Linked DNA regions of Duganella zoogloeoides. The protein of the gene in region 2 interacts with the protein of the main gene of each other region in a pairwise test. Links are inferred from orthologs where the notes say so. Each region holds a gene or a part of one and is shown on either strand. Other genes may lie near its edges.

Evidence for each region.
Region 1: the proteins of recR (region 2) and recO interact in binary tests that used the Escherichia coli proteins (3 or more experiments, as listed by UniProt). The link is inferred for Duganella zoogloeoides from one-to-one orthologs.

Annotation. Positions count from the first base shown.
Region 1 is NZ_CP140152.1:3,824,793-3,830,375, forward strand. The notes cover bases 1-2,874. They hold recO (DNA repair protein RecO), read right to left. Parts: upstream 1,931-2,874; coding sequence 1,070-1,930; downstream 1-1,069. Other genes in these bases: acpS (holo-ACP synthase), read right to left, coding at 1-234; pdxJ (pyridoxine 5'-phosphate synthase), read right to left, coding at 231-989; era (GTPase Era), read right to left, coding at 1,935-2,837; rnc (ribonuclease III), read right to left, coding at 2,857-2,874. Outside these bases: more of rnc, read right to left, coding at 2,875-3,657; SR858_RS16840 (DUF4845 domain-containing protein), read right to left, coding at 3,676-4,044; lepB (signal peptidase I), read right to left, coding at 4,081-5,010; lepA (translation elongation factor 4), read right to left, coding at 5,007-5,583. UniProt on the Escherichia coli protein: Involved in DNA repair and RecF pathway recombination.
Region 2 is NZ_CP140152.1:1,436,065-1,444,316, reverse strand. What follows is about bases 3,679-6,511. They hold recR (recombination mediator RecR), read right to left. Parts: upstream 5,474-6,511; coding sequence 4,883-5,473; downstream 3,679-4,882. Other genes in these bases: dnaX (DNA polymerase III subunit gamma/tau), read right to left, coding at 5,856-6,511; SR858_RS06320 (YbaB/EbfC family nucleoid-associated protein), read right to left, coding at 5,486-5,821; SR858_RS06330 (CaiB/BaiF CoA transferase family protein), read right to left, coding at 3,679-4,886; SR858_RS06335 (hypothetical protein), read left to right, coding at 3,679-3,708. Also shown: SR858_RS06345 (response regulator), read left to right, coding at 1-241; SR858_RS06340 (putative bifunctional diguanylate cyclase/phosphodiesterase), read left to right, coding at 243-2,402; more of SR858_RS06335, read left to right, coding at 2,629-3,678; more of SR858_RS06330, read right to left, coding at 3,660-3,678; more of dnaX, read right to left, coding at 6,512-8,252. UniProt on the Escherichia coli protein: May play a role in DNA repair. It seems to be involved in an RecBC-independent recombinational process of DNA repair. It may act with RecF and RecO.

The DNA.
Region 1 (5,583 bases), 2.4 Mb from region 2 along the record:
CCACGTCATCGGCATGCGGATGCCGAGGCCGATCGCCTTGGCAAACGCTTCCTTGGCGGCGAACCGGGTAGCGACGAAGCGGATGCCGCGCACCGGATTCTTGGCCTTGCGCGCCAAATATTTTTCCATCTCCTGCGGTCCCAGGATCTTTTGCGCGAAGCGGTCGCCGTGGCGCTCCAGGGCCGCTTCGATGCGCGGGATCTTGCAGATGTCGGTGCCGATCCCGTAGATCATTTTCGGCCCAGGCGGGTGGACACCATGATCGCCTTCATCTCGCGCACCGCGTTTTCCCAGCCGACGAATACCGAGTGGGCAACGATGGCGTGGCCGATGTTCAGTTCCGCGATGTCGGGGATGGCGGCAATCGCCTGCACGTTGGTGTAATGCAGGCCATGGCCGGCATTGACTTTCAAACCCTTCGAGGCGCCATACAGCACGCCGCGCCGCACGCGCTCCAGTTCGGCTTCCTGCTCGGCGCCTTCGGTATCGGCGTAGCGGCCCGTATGCAGCTCGATGACGGGCGCGCCGACAGCGATGGTGGCATCCATTTGTGCTTCATCGGCGTCGATGAACAGGCTCACGCGGATGCCCTCGGCCTGCAGTTGCCTGACTGCCGCCTGCACCGCGTTGAAATTGCCGGCCACATCGAGGCCGCCTTCGGTGGTCACTTCGGTGCGTTTTTCGGGCACCAGGCATACGTCGGCCGGGCGGATTTTGCAGGCGAAGTCGATCATCTCCTGCGTGACGGCCGCTTCCAGGTTCATGCGCGTGAGCAGCTGCGGCGCCAGGGCGATGACGTCGGCGTCCTTGATGTGGCGGCGGTCTTCGCGCAGGTGCAGGGTGATGCAGTCGGCGCCAGCCTGCTCGGCCAGCAGCGCGGCGCGGATCGGGTCCGGGTACCTGGTGCCGCGCGCGTTGCGCAAAGTGGCCACGTGGTCGATATTGACGCCGAGGTCGATGATGGTGCCGGAAGGGTGCAGGAAGCTCATTCGTTCTATACCGTTTATAGAGTAATCAAGGTTCTTTTGGAAACCTCGAAAAACCGCGCAGTGGGTTTTTCGAGGTTTCCTTATAATTGTGACAGATCGACGAGAATCTGCCGGGTATTCAATGGCGCGCCGTTCAGGTGGTGCGCCACCAGGAAGCGCATCAGCTGCTTGCTCTGCGACTGCGTGGCGGCGTCCTGGTAATCTTCGCGCTCCATGTCGAGTAAGGTTTTGCCTGCCACCCGCGGCCACGGGTCCGCCGCGCGCTCGGGGCGCGGTCCGCGCTCGGGGTCCACCACGTACGTCACGTCGGCCTGCACCGGGGCGCGCGTACTGGTGCAGCGCCCCAGGTCCGCCGCCACCCCTGTCTCCTTAAGTAAGGCCCGTTCGAATTTTCGCAAGACGATGGTGGCAGGTTCGTTGTGGGCGAGCTGGTTGAGGGTGGAGACATAATGGTCGAACAGCGCCGGGTGAGCGTCGTCGCGGGCCAGCAGCTTGACCAGCAGTTCGTTCAGATAAAAGCCGCACAGCAGCGCGGTCTTTTCCAGCGGCAGCATGCCACCGACCCATTCGGCGTCGGTCAGGGTACGCAGCTCGGACTTGCCCACCCAGCTCGACGACAGCGGCTGGAAGGTTTGCAGCACGCCGCGCAACTGCGAGTGCGGCCGCTTGGCGCCCTTGGCGATCAGCGCCACGCGGCCGAAGTCGCGCGTAAACAGGTCGATGATCAGGCTGGTTTCTTTGTAGGGATAGCTGTGCAGCACGAAGGCCGGTTGGCCGGCGACCTTGGTGCCGATGGTGCGTTCGCGTGCGGTAGCGCGCGGACGTTTGGGAGGCGTTTCCGCGACGGGCGCGAGCACCACCCCGCCCTGCGCGTCAGGCGCGGCCTGCTGCGGTGACGCTGGCGCGATCTCTGGCGCGGCGTCGGGCGTGGCGGGCGGCATGGATTTATTCGTAGCCGTAGGCGCGCAAACCCGCTTCGTTATCGGCCCAGCCCGATTTGACCTTGACCCAGATTTCCAGGTACACGGGGCCGCCGAACAGTTTTTCCATGTCCAGGCGGGCCTGGGTGGAGACTTCCTTCAGGCGCGCGCCCTTGTTACCGATGATCATCGATTTGTGCGTATCGCGCTCGACCAGGATGGCGGCAAACACGCGACGCAGGTCGCCTTCCTGCTCGAACTGCTCGATCAGCACGGTGCTGGTGTACGGCAGTTCGTCGCCGACAAAGCGGAACAGCTTTTCGCGCACGATCTCGGACGCCAGGAATTTCTCGCTGCGGTCGGTGATGTCGTCCGGTCCGAAGATCGGTGCGTTCTCGGGCAGGAAGCGCTTGATCTCGTTTTGCAGCCCTTCGAGCTGGAAGCGCAGCTTGGCCGACACCGGCACAATCGCGGCGAAATCGAACTTGGCAGCCACCTGCTGCGCGAACGGCAGCAGCACGGCCTTGTCTTTGACGCGATCCGATTTGTTGATGACCAATACCACCGGCACCTCTTTCGGCAACAAGTCGATCACTTGCTGGTCGGCCGGGCCAAACGTGCCCGCCTCGATCACGTACAGGATCAGGTCCGACGAAATCAGGGTGTTGGTCACCGTCTTGTTCAGCGTTTTATTGAGCGCATTCGAGTGGCGGGTTTGAAAACCCGGGGTATCGACATAGATGAACTGGGCATCATCGTACGTCATGATGCCGGTGATGCGGTGGCGCGTGGTTTGCGCCTTGCGCGAGGTGATGCTGACCTTGGCGCCGATCAGCGTGTTCATCAGGGTCGATTTGCCCACGTTGGGGCGGCCGACAATGGCGATGTAACCACAACGGAAGTTGGCGGGGGTCGTTTCGGTAGTCATGATCGTTTCTTTTAAGTCGTTACTTGTTGGCTGCCTTGGCCGATGGTGCAGATTCTGCGTCGTCATCGGTTTGCACGGTGGCGATGCCGGCCAGCTTGAGCTGGGCGGCACGCGGCTTGGCCTTGCGCACTGCGGCCGGGGTCTTCAACAGCGCTTGCTGCGCCGCTTCCAGTGCCAGCTTGGCGGCGGCCTGTTCGCCGGCGCGGCGGCTGCCGCCACGGCCGAACAGCTGGATGCCCAGCTTGGGAATCTGGCACTCGATCTCGAATTCCTGGCTGTGGGCGGCGCCGTGGGTGGCCACCACATTGTACAGCGGCAGCGAAATCTTCCGGCTTTGCAGGAATTCCTGCAGCAGGGTCTTGGCGTCCTTGCCCAGGGTTTGCGGGTCCACCGTGTCGAGGATCGGGATGTAGAAGGCGCGGATCGCCTCGGCAGCCGGGTTGAAACCGCCATCGAGGAAAATTGCGCCAAGGATCGCTTCGAGCGTATCGGCCAGGATCGACGGCCGGCGGAAGCCGCCCGACTTCAGCTCGCCCTCGCCCAAGCGCAGGAACTGCGACAGTTCGAGCTTCTGGGCGATTTCAAACAGCGACTGCTGCTTGACCAGGTTGGCGCGCAAGCGCGACAGGTCGCCTTCGTCGATGGTGGTGTAGCGCTCGTACAGGATGGTGGCAACGACGCAGTTGAGCACGGAGTCGCCAAGGAACTCGAGGCGTTCGTTATGCAAGCTGCTATGGCTACGGTGGGTCAAGGCCTGCTGCAGCAGGCCGGCATCCTGGAACGTATAGCCTAGACGGGTTTGCAATAACTGAAGATTCATTGGTTCGTTTTCTGGTTTTTAATGAGGTTTGCCGGCTGCGGCGGTAGTGCCCTGGTATTCCAGGAGCAGGCTGGCCGGTCCGACCAGCGGGATTTTCTTTTCGTAGGCGAAGCTGACCTCGACGCTGTCACCCTCGCGCTCGATAGTCAGGTCGCTGCCGGAAATGGCGGTGATGTAAGCGACGGTCGCGTTGGCATCGAAGGCCTTGCGGATCTCGGGCACCGAATTGCCACCGGCGGCCTTGGCCGTCACGATGGCATTCTTCACTGCCCGATATTCCGTGTACGTGGGCAAGATCTTGAGGGCCAGCACGGCCACCACGCCCAGCACGGCCAGGACCAGGATCAACCCGGTCAGGGAAACGCCGTTTTGCCGATGTGTTCGCATTTCAGCTCTCCCTGTGCGGCCCTCGGGCCGGTGAATTTACTTGATGCTGCCGATACGCTTCAGGTTGCTCAGGTTCATCCAGACAAAGAATGCTTTGCCGACGATATTCTTGTCCGGGACAAAGCCCCAGTAGCGGCTGTCGGTACTGTTGTCGCGGTTGTCGCCCATCATGAAGTAATGACCGGCCGGCACCACGCACGTGAAGCTGTCGTAGGTGTACGTGCACGACTCTTGCCGCATCGGGAAGTCCATCACTTGCGGCAGACTCAGCGTAGGCGCGTTCTCGAAGTTGAGAATGCGGTGGCTGACGCCGGACAGCGCTTCCTGGTACTGCTTGTTATAGCTGAGCTGCTTTTGCTCATCGCCACCGAGGTAGTCCGGCAACGCGGTGTACTGCACCGCCACGCCGTTCACGGTCAGCTTCTTGTTCTCGTACGTGATCTTATCACCAGGCACGCCAATCACGCGCTTGATGTAATCCTGGGTCATGTCCAGCGGATATTTGAACACCATCACGTCACCGCGCTGCGGATCGTTGATCTGGAAAACTTTTTTGTTCAGCACCGGCAGGCGGATACCGTAGGTGAACTTGTTCACCAGGATCAGGTCGCCAATTTCCAGGGTCGGCACCATCGACGACGACGGGATCTTGAACGGCTCGTACAGGAACGAACGCAACACGAACACCAGGGCGATCACCGGGAAGAAACTGCCCGAGTATTCCACCCAGGTTGGCTGGCGCAGGATGCTCGCTTCCAGCGCGGCGCGGTTGACGTTGTTGTCGGCCTGGTAGCCGTCGGCGGTGAGCTTGGCGGCGCGCGCATCGTACTCGGCCAGCGCGCGGTTGGCGGCAGCGCGGCGCTGCTTGGCCAATACGAACACATCGAGACACCAGATCACGCCGGTGATCACCATCAACACGAACAGGATCAGCGCGAAGTTACCCAAAATCACTTGCATGGTCATTTATCATCCACTTGTAAGATTGCCAGGAACGCTTCTTGTGGAATCTCGACCGAGCCCACCTGCTTCATGCGTTTCTTACCGGCTTTCTGCTTCTCCAGCAGTTTCTTTTTACGGCTGATGTCGCCGCCGTAGCACTTGGCCAGCACGTTCTTGCGCAATGCCTTGACGTTTTCACGCGAAATCACGTTGACGCCAATGGCGGCCTGGATCGCCACGTCGAACATCTGGCGCGGAATCAGTTCGCGCATCTTGGCAGCCACTTGGCGGCCGCGATAGGCGCTGTTCGAGCGGTGAACGATAATCGCCAGCGCATCGACCTTCTCGCTGTTGATCAGCATATCGACCTTGACCACGTCGGAGGCACGGTACTCCTTGAACTCGTAGTCCATCGACGCGTAACCACGCGAGGTCGATTTCAGCTTGTCGAAGAAGTCGAGCACGATTTCGCCCATCGGCATCTCGTACACCAGCTTGACCTGGCGACCGTGGTAGCTCATGTCCATCTGCACACCGCGCTTGCCGATGCACAGCGTGATCACCGATCCGACATACTCTTGCGGCATGTACAGGTTG
Region 2 (8,252 bases):
GCAAGCGCTGCACACCGCGATTGCCGCCGGCAACACCGACCAGTTGCGCAAGACCGCGCACACGCTTAAAAGCAGCAGCGCCAATGTCGGCGCGCTGGCCCTGTCGCAACGCTGCAAGGACCTGGAACAACTGGGCCGCAACAACACCACCGCCGGCGCCGCCGAGCTGCTGGCGGACATGGAACGATCTTTCCAGGCCGTGCGGCAGGCATTGGGCGCTTTGCTGGAAAAGGAAACCTGATATGGCGACTCCCCCACCCCGTACGCGCGGCCTGGTCCTGGTGGCCGACGACGATCCCGTGATGCGCCTGCTGATGCTGGAAATGCTGGCCCAGGTGGACCTGGACGCGGTGGAAGCAGTGGACGGCGTGCAAGCGCTGGCGCGCTACCAGGAACTGGCGCCCGACCTGGTGCTGCTCGACGTGGAAATGCCCGGCATGGACGGCTTTACGGTCTGCCGCGAAATCCGCCGCCTGGAAATCCACCCGGTCGCGCCCATCATCATGGTGACCGGCGGCGACGAGCTCGAATCGGTCACCAAGGCCTATGAAGCGGGCGCCACCGATTTCGTCTCCAAGCCGATCAACTGGCCCATCCTCGGCCACCGCGTGCTGTACGTGCTGCGCGCGTCCGATGCGATCACCCGCCTGCGCATTGCTGACGCCCAGCACCGCGCCGTCCTGGCCGCCATCCCCGATACCTTTTTCCGCATGAACAAGGACGGCTACTACCTCGACTACGAACAGGGCCATGAGGCCAGCGACGTCTTCTCCAGCGACCTGTGCGTGGGCCGCCATCTGAACGACGTGCTGCCGCCCGACATTGCCCGCCGCATGCTGGACAAGGTGCGCGCCGTGCTCGACACCCAGCGCATCAGCTCGCTCGACTACGAGCTGCCCGTCACCGGCGGCGGCGCACCGCTGCGCGCGCGCCATGGCGAACACGCGGTACCGCCGCCGGTACGCCACTTCGAAGCGCGGCTGGTAGCCACCGGCCCCAGCGAAGTGCTGGGCCTGGTGCGCGATATCAGCGAGCGCAAGCGCACCGAGGAGCAGATCCGCCGCCTGGCCTATTGCGACAGCCTCACCGGCATCCCCAACCGCCAGGCCTTCCTGGAAACGCTGGAGGCCGAACTGGTCCGTTCGCGCAAGGGCAACAAGAAGTTCGCGGTACTGTTCATGGACCTCGACGCCTTCAAACGCATCAACGACACGCTGGGCCACGACGTCGGCGACCACTTGCTGATGGCGGTCTCGGAGCGGCTGCGCGAAACCACGCGGCCCAGCGACCTGGTCTCGCGCACCGAGGTCGGCATCAACAACCTGGCGCGCCTGGGCGGCGACGAATTCACGATCCTGATCCCGGACCTCGAGCGCGTGGAAAACGCCCTCAACGTGGCGCACCGCGTGAAGGAAGCCATGCGGCGGCCGTTCCAGATCGACGACCACGAGATTTTTGTCACTGCCAGCATCGGCATTTCGCTGTACCCGGAAGACGGCGAGGATTGCAGCTCGCTGCTCAAGTTCGCCGACACCGCGATGTACCACGCCAAGAGCTGCGGCAAGAACAACGCCAAGCTCTACAGCTCGTCGCTGACGATGCAGATCATGAGCCACGTGCAGCTCGAAGTGGGCCTGCGCAAGGCCTTGCAGAACGACGAGCTGTACCTGCTGTACCAGCCGCAGATCGCCGTGGCCAGCACCAGCATCGTGGGCGTGGAAGCGCTGGTGCGCTGGCGCCATCCCGAGCGCGGCATCATCTCGCCCACCGAGTTCATCCCGCTGGCCGAGGAAACCGGCCTGATCGTGCCGATCGGCGAGTGGGTGCTGCGCACCGCCTGCCGCCAGGCCATGGCGTGGCAGGCGCCGGGGCAGCGCACACTGCGGGTGGCGGTCAACCTGTCGGCCAAGCAGTTCAAGGACGAGAACCTGACCCAGATCGTGCTTTCGGCCCTGCACGACACGGGATTACCGGCCCACCTGCTGGAACTGGAACTGACCGAAGGCACGCTGATGGATGACGCCCGCGCCACCATGGTCACGCTGGAGCAGTTGCGCGGCATCGGCGTGTACCTGTCGATCGATGACTTCGGCACCGGCTACTCGTCGATGAACTATCTGAAACGCTTCAATGTGCGCGCCCTGAAGATCGACAAGAGTTTCATCAGCGGCCTGCCGCAAGACTCCGAAAACGCCGCCATCACGCGCGCCATCATCGCCATGGCGCACGGCCTCAAGCTGGCCGTGGTGGCCGAGGGCGTGGAAACCGTTGAGCAACTGATGCTGCTGGAAGAATACGGCTGCGACCTGGCCCAAGGCTACCACCTGGGCCGGCCGTCGCCGCCGGAAACCATCGTCCGGATGCTGGGCGGCGGCGCCGCGCCGGACAGCGCCACACCGTGAGCAGCGAAGGGACCGCTGTCCTGCTGTCCCGCGACTCCGCTGCCCGGTGACTATCAGCGGCGCGATTGGTTCCGCGCCGCGCATTGAGGCAGCGCAGAGGGCGGCCTGCGCCACCGCATAAGATGAGCTGATCGCCACGCCAGCCCGTCTTGTCGCCGTCTTGTTGCCATCTTCTCGCCGTCTTGTCGCCATCTTCTCGCCATCTTCTCCCCATCTTCTCCCCACCATGTCCGCCAACCCTGCCGCCAACTTCGCCACCGCGCTGATCGAACGCCACCGCTTCGAGGAAGCTTTTGTATTCTGGCACGCGCGCCATGCGGACGATGCGCCGGGAGCACTGGCTGCGCTGGCCTCGCTGTCGCGCCAGGCGACGCGCGCACGCCAGCATCAGCTGGCGGCCGGCTACCACGCCATGCACACGGCGCTGCGCCGCGGCAGCCGCTGGTACCCGGGCATGCTGGCCGATCGCCTGCTGCCGCTTGCCGATGTTGCCGTCAGCAGCCACCGCCTGCATCACGATGCGGCGCAACTGGCCTATCTGCACCAGCTGGGCGTGCTGGGCGACGCCTTCCCGCCCATTATCGCCCGCTACCGGCGCCTGGCGGCCCGGCTCGAATCGCGCCTGGAACGCCACGACCTGCTCAGCACAGATGAACAGGACGCCATCGACGAAGCCTACGACCGCATTATCCACCTGCGCCCCACCCCGTGCGTGGCGCAAGCTTTTTCCAGCCATGCGCTGGCTGCCGCGCGGCGGCCCCCACCAGCCCATGGCATCGTTGTCATCGACGATTTTTTGTCACCACATGCATTGGACGAGCTGTGGCGCTTCTGCGTGCAATCGACGATCTGGTTCGGCGAACAAGGCCATGGCCGGCTGGCCGCCACCTACGACCATGGCTTCAATTGTCCGCTGCTGGTGCAGGTGGCGCATGGCGTGTTTGCCGATGACCGGCAATTGCTGGGAGTGCGGGCGGGCAAGCACCCGCCGCGCCTGCCAGGCGAGTCGCTGCACGGGGCGGTCGAGGGATTGAAGGTGCAGCTATGGCTCACGCCCGATACGGCCAATCTCGACCAGGCCGAGGGCGGCCTGGTGATCCGCGACCAGGAGGGCCGCACGCGCCACATCCCCTACCGGCAAAACCGCGCAGTGCTGTTCGATGCGCGCCTGGCGCACGGTGCGGCCAGCTGCCACTTCCGCGATGACCATGCCAGCGCCCGCATCGAGGTGGCCATGCTGTATGCCGGGACCGGCGGTTACAGCACGCCGTCCTTCCGCATGGCGGCGATCTCTTCATCGTCATAGCCGAGCGTGCGCAGTACTTCGTCGTTGTGCTGGCCCAGGCTTGGTCCGATCCACTGGGTGCGGCCCGGGGTGGCCGACAGCTTCGGTGAAATGGCCGGCAGCTTGATTGGCGTGCCGTCGGCAAACTGGTGCTGCTCGAACATCTCGCGCGCGAGAAATTGCGGGTCGGTCATCATGTCGCGCACCGAGTAGATTTTTCCGGCCGGTACGTCCGCCGCCTGCAGCACGGCCAGCGCACTGTCGATATCGTGGGTGTCGCACCAGGCCTGGATGGCGGCGTCGATTTCTTCGGTGCGCTGCACGCGGCCGTCGTTGCGCGCCAGCTGGGCGTCGCCAGCCAGGTCGATGCGGCCCATGGCCAGCATCAGGCGCTTGAAAATCGCATCGCCGTTACCGGCAATGACGATATTCTCGCCGTCGCGGGTGGTGTAGGTATTCGATGGCACGATGCCGGGCAAAGCGCCGCCGGTGCGTTCGCGTACCACGCCCGCGTGGTCGAACTCGGGCACCAGGGATTCCATCAGGTTGAACACCGATTCGTACAGCGCCACATCGACCATCTGGCCTTCGCCTTTGAGCTTGCCGCCGGTCACATCGCGGTGGCGCAGCGCTATCATGGCGCCGATCACGCCGTGCAGGGCCGCCACCGAATCGCCGATCGACACGCCCACCCGCACCGGCGGACGGTCGGCATGGCCGCTCACGTAACGCAGCCCGCCCATCGATTCGCCGATGGCGCCAAAGCCCGGCAAATCCTTCATGGGACCGGTCTGGCCAAAGCCCGACAGCCGCACCATGATGGTGGCGGGGTTAAGCGACTTCAGTTGCTCGTAGCCGAGCTCCCATTTTTCCAGCACGCCAGGGCGGTAGTTCTCGACGATGATGTCGGCCTCGAGCGCCAGCTGGCGCGCGATGGCGCGGCCGCGCGCGTCCTTCATGTTCAGCGTCAGCGATTTCTTGTTACGCGCCTGCACCGACCACCACAGCGACGTGCCGTCCTTGAGCACGCGCCACTTGCGGATCGGGTCGCCGTCGCCGGGCGCCTCGATCTTGATCACCTCGGCGCCGAACTCGGCCAGCATGCGCCCACAAAAAGGGCCCGCGATCAGCGTGCCCAGTTCCAGTACCTTGATGCCTGCCAGCGGTAATGCCGTGGCGGCCGTTTGCTTGTCACTCATGTCGTCCTTCGGTCCAGCATGGCGCGGGCGATGGTGCCGGCGTCCACGTATTCGAGTTCGCCGCCCATCGGCACGCCGCGCGCCAGCCGGCTTACCTGCAGCCCGCGCGCCTTGAGCATTTCGCTGATGTAGTGGGCGGTCGCTTCGCCTTCGTTGGTGAAATTGGTGGCCAGCACCACTTCGGTGACCAGGCCGTCCGCCGCGCGGGCGATCAGCTTTTCCAGGTGGATGTCCTTGGGGCCGATGCCGTCGAGCGGCGAGAGCCGCCCCATCAGCACGAAGTACAGGCCTTTATAGGTGAGCGTCTGCTCGATCATCAGCTGGTCGGCCGGCGTTTCCACCACGCACAGCAGGCGGCGATCGCGCGCGTCGTCCATGCACAGGTCGCAGACGTCATCTTCGGTAAAGGTGTTACACAGCGCGCAGTGATGCACGGCGTTGACGGCCTGGTGCAATGCGCGCGAGAGCATGTCCGCGCCTTCGCGGTCGTGCTGCAGCAGGTGGAACGCCATCCGCTGCGCCGACTTCGGGCCGACGCCGGGTAAACGGCGCAGCGCCTCGGTCAGGAATTCCAGCGATCTGGACATGCAGGTGCTGGCTTAGAAAGGCATCTTGAAGCCGGCTGGCAAGCCGGGGATGTTCATGCCGGCGGTCATGCCGCTCATTTTCTCGGCCGAGGTGGCTTCCGCCTTGCGCACGGCGTCGTTGAAGGCGGCGGCGACCAGGTCTTCCAGCATGTCCTTGTCGTCGGCCAGCAGCGACGGGTCGATCGACACGCGCTTGACGTCGTTCTTGCAGGTCATCACGATCTTGACCAGGCCGGCGCCCGACTGGCCTTCGACTTCGATATTGGCCAGCTCGTCCTGCGCCTTTTTCATATTGTCCTGCATGGCCTGGGCTTGCTTCATCAAGCCTGCGATTTGGTTCTTCATCATGATAGGTCTCTCCGTGTTGAAATAGTAAGGGGAATCAGGCAGCCGGTGCCGCTTGCGGCTGCGGCGGCACGATGGACCCGGGCACTACCCAGGCATCGAACTCGGTCAGCATGCGGTTGACCAGCGGGTCGTTGGCGATAATTTCTTCGGCGGCCCGCTGGCAGGCAGCGCGGAACGCTTGCGCCTCGGCGCTGGCCGTGTACCAGACCGGGCCCAGCTCGGTATCGACACGCACCGCGCGCCCGAACCGCTCCGACAGCGCCGTGGTCAGTTTTTCGACATTGCCCGACGTGCGCCAGGTTTCGATCGGCACGCGCAGGTTGAACACCACGGCGTTGCCATCGCTGCTGCAATTGATCAGTTCGGCCTGCATGGCCAGTTGCTGCGCTACGCCGCGCAGCGGCAAGGCGGCAGCCACCGCCGGCCAGTTGCCGTCCCAGTCGAGCGCAGGCACAGGGGTGACCACGTAGGCGTACGGCGCCTTGAGCGGTCCCGCCGCCGCGCGGGCCGGCATGACGATTTGCTGCTCGTCGCCGTAAGTGGACGAAGGCGATGGCGCCGACGGTGGCAGCGATGAGGCGTAAGCAGTCGATGGCGGCGCCATCGGCGACGACAGCGCGGCAGGCATCGGCGCCGCGATGGCGCTGTCATCGGAAAACTCGGTGACCCACGACGGCATGTCGTCGTCGCTCGACTGTTCCTCGTGGTATTGCGGCGATGGCGACACCACGGGGGCAACTGGCGCAGCAGGCGCCACTGCTGCCTGGCGTGCCGGCGCTTCCAGTACGGCGGCGCCGCCACCAGCATCGTTCGGCGGCATGTCTTCCCACGGCGCCGGGCGCGCCGCAGTGACCGGACTGCCATGGCTGGCGGCCGGCGCCTGCGGCGGGACCGCTGCCGGCGCCATGGCACGCATATGCGGCGCTGGCGCGACAGCCGGGGTGGCGGCCGGGGCCGGAGCCTGTGCTGGCGCGGCTGCGGACGGTGCTGGCGCAGGCGGCTGCGCACGACTGCCACCGGGACGCGACGCGGCACGCGCTGCTTCCAGCGCGGCGTTGATCGCCGCCCGCGCCGGACTGACCGGACCGGACGGTGCCGGCGCGGCACTGGCGGCTGGCGCATGGCCAGGCGCCGGGGCCATGGCTGGCGCCGGCGCCCGTACCGGCATCGCCGGGGCTGGAACAGGAGCCGGGACCGGAACCGGGGCCGGAACCGGGACCGGCACCGACGGCGGCGCCTCGTTACGCGCCATGGCAGCCGCGCCGGCAATCACCGCCTGCGGCGTCACGCTGGCGTGGCTGGCCTGGATATTGGCAGCAGCCCGCGCCGGCGGCGTGCCGGCAGAACCAGCGCCGGCAGCAGCGCGCGCAGCCGCCACGCCGGCCGGGCGCGACATCGCCGGCGCAGCGGCAGGTTGTCCCTCGGCGCCGCCTACGCCGGGCCGAAAGGCCAGCATGCGCAGCAAGGTCATCGAGAAGCCAGCGTATTCGTCGGGCGCCAGGCCCAGTTCATTGCGGCCGTGCACGGCGATCTGGTAATACAGTTGCACTTCTTCCGCCTCGAACTGGCCGGCCAGGCGCACGATGTCGGCGTATTCGGGCAAGTCGTCGGGCAAGGCGGCAGGCACCGTTTGCGCCAGCGCGATGCGGTGCAACAAGGTACCGAGATCTTGCAGCGCGCCGTTATACGACAGGCTGCGCGTGGCCATTTCATCGGCCACGGCCAGCAGGTCGGCGCCGTCCTGCCTGGCCAGTGCGTCGAGCAGGCGGATCAGGTAGGACTGGTCGAGTGCGCCAAGCATGCCCTGCACCGCCTCGAGCGTCACTTCGCCGGCCGCGTAGGCGATGGCCTGGTCGGTCAGCGACAGCGCATCGCGCATCGAACCGTGCGCGCCGGCCGCCAGCAGGCGCAGGGCCGGCTGCTCGAACGTGATCTGTTCCTGGCCCAGGATGTTTTCCAGGTGGCTGATGATGTGGCCGGGCGGCATCTGCTTGAGGTTGAACTGCAGGCAACGCGACAGCACCGTCACCGGGATTTTTTGCGGGTCGGTGGTGGCCAGGATGAACTTGACGTGTTCTGGCGGCTCTTCCAGCGTCTTGAGCATGGCATTGAACGCGTGGTTGGTGAGCATGTGCACCTCGTCGATCATATAGACCTTGAAGCGGGCATTGCTCGGCGCATACACCGCCTGTTCCAGCAACTGCGCCATCTCGTCCACGCCGCGATTCGATGCCGCATCCATCTCGATATAGTCGACAAAGCGGCCGGCGTCGATTGCCGTGCACGCCTCGCACACGCCGCACGGGGTGGCGGTGATGCCGCCGTTACCGTCCGGGCCGATGCAGTTGAGCGACTTGGCCAGGATGCGCGAGAGCGTGGTCTTGCCGACGCCGCGGGTACCGGTGAACAGGTAGGCGTGGTGCAGGCGACC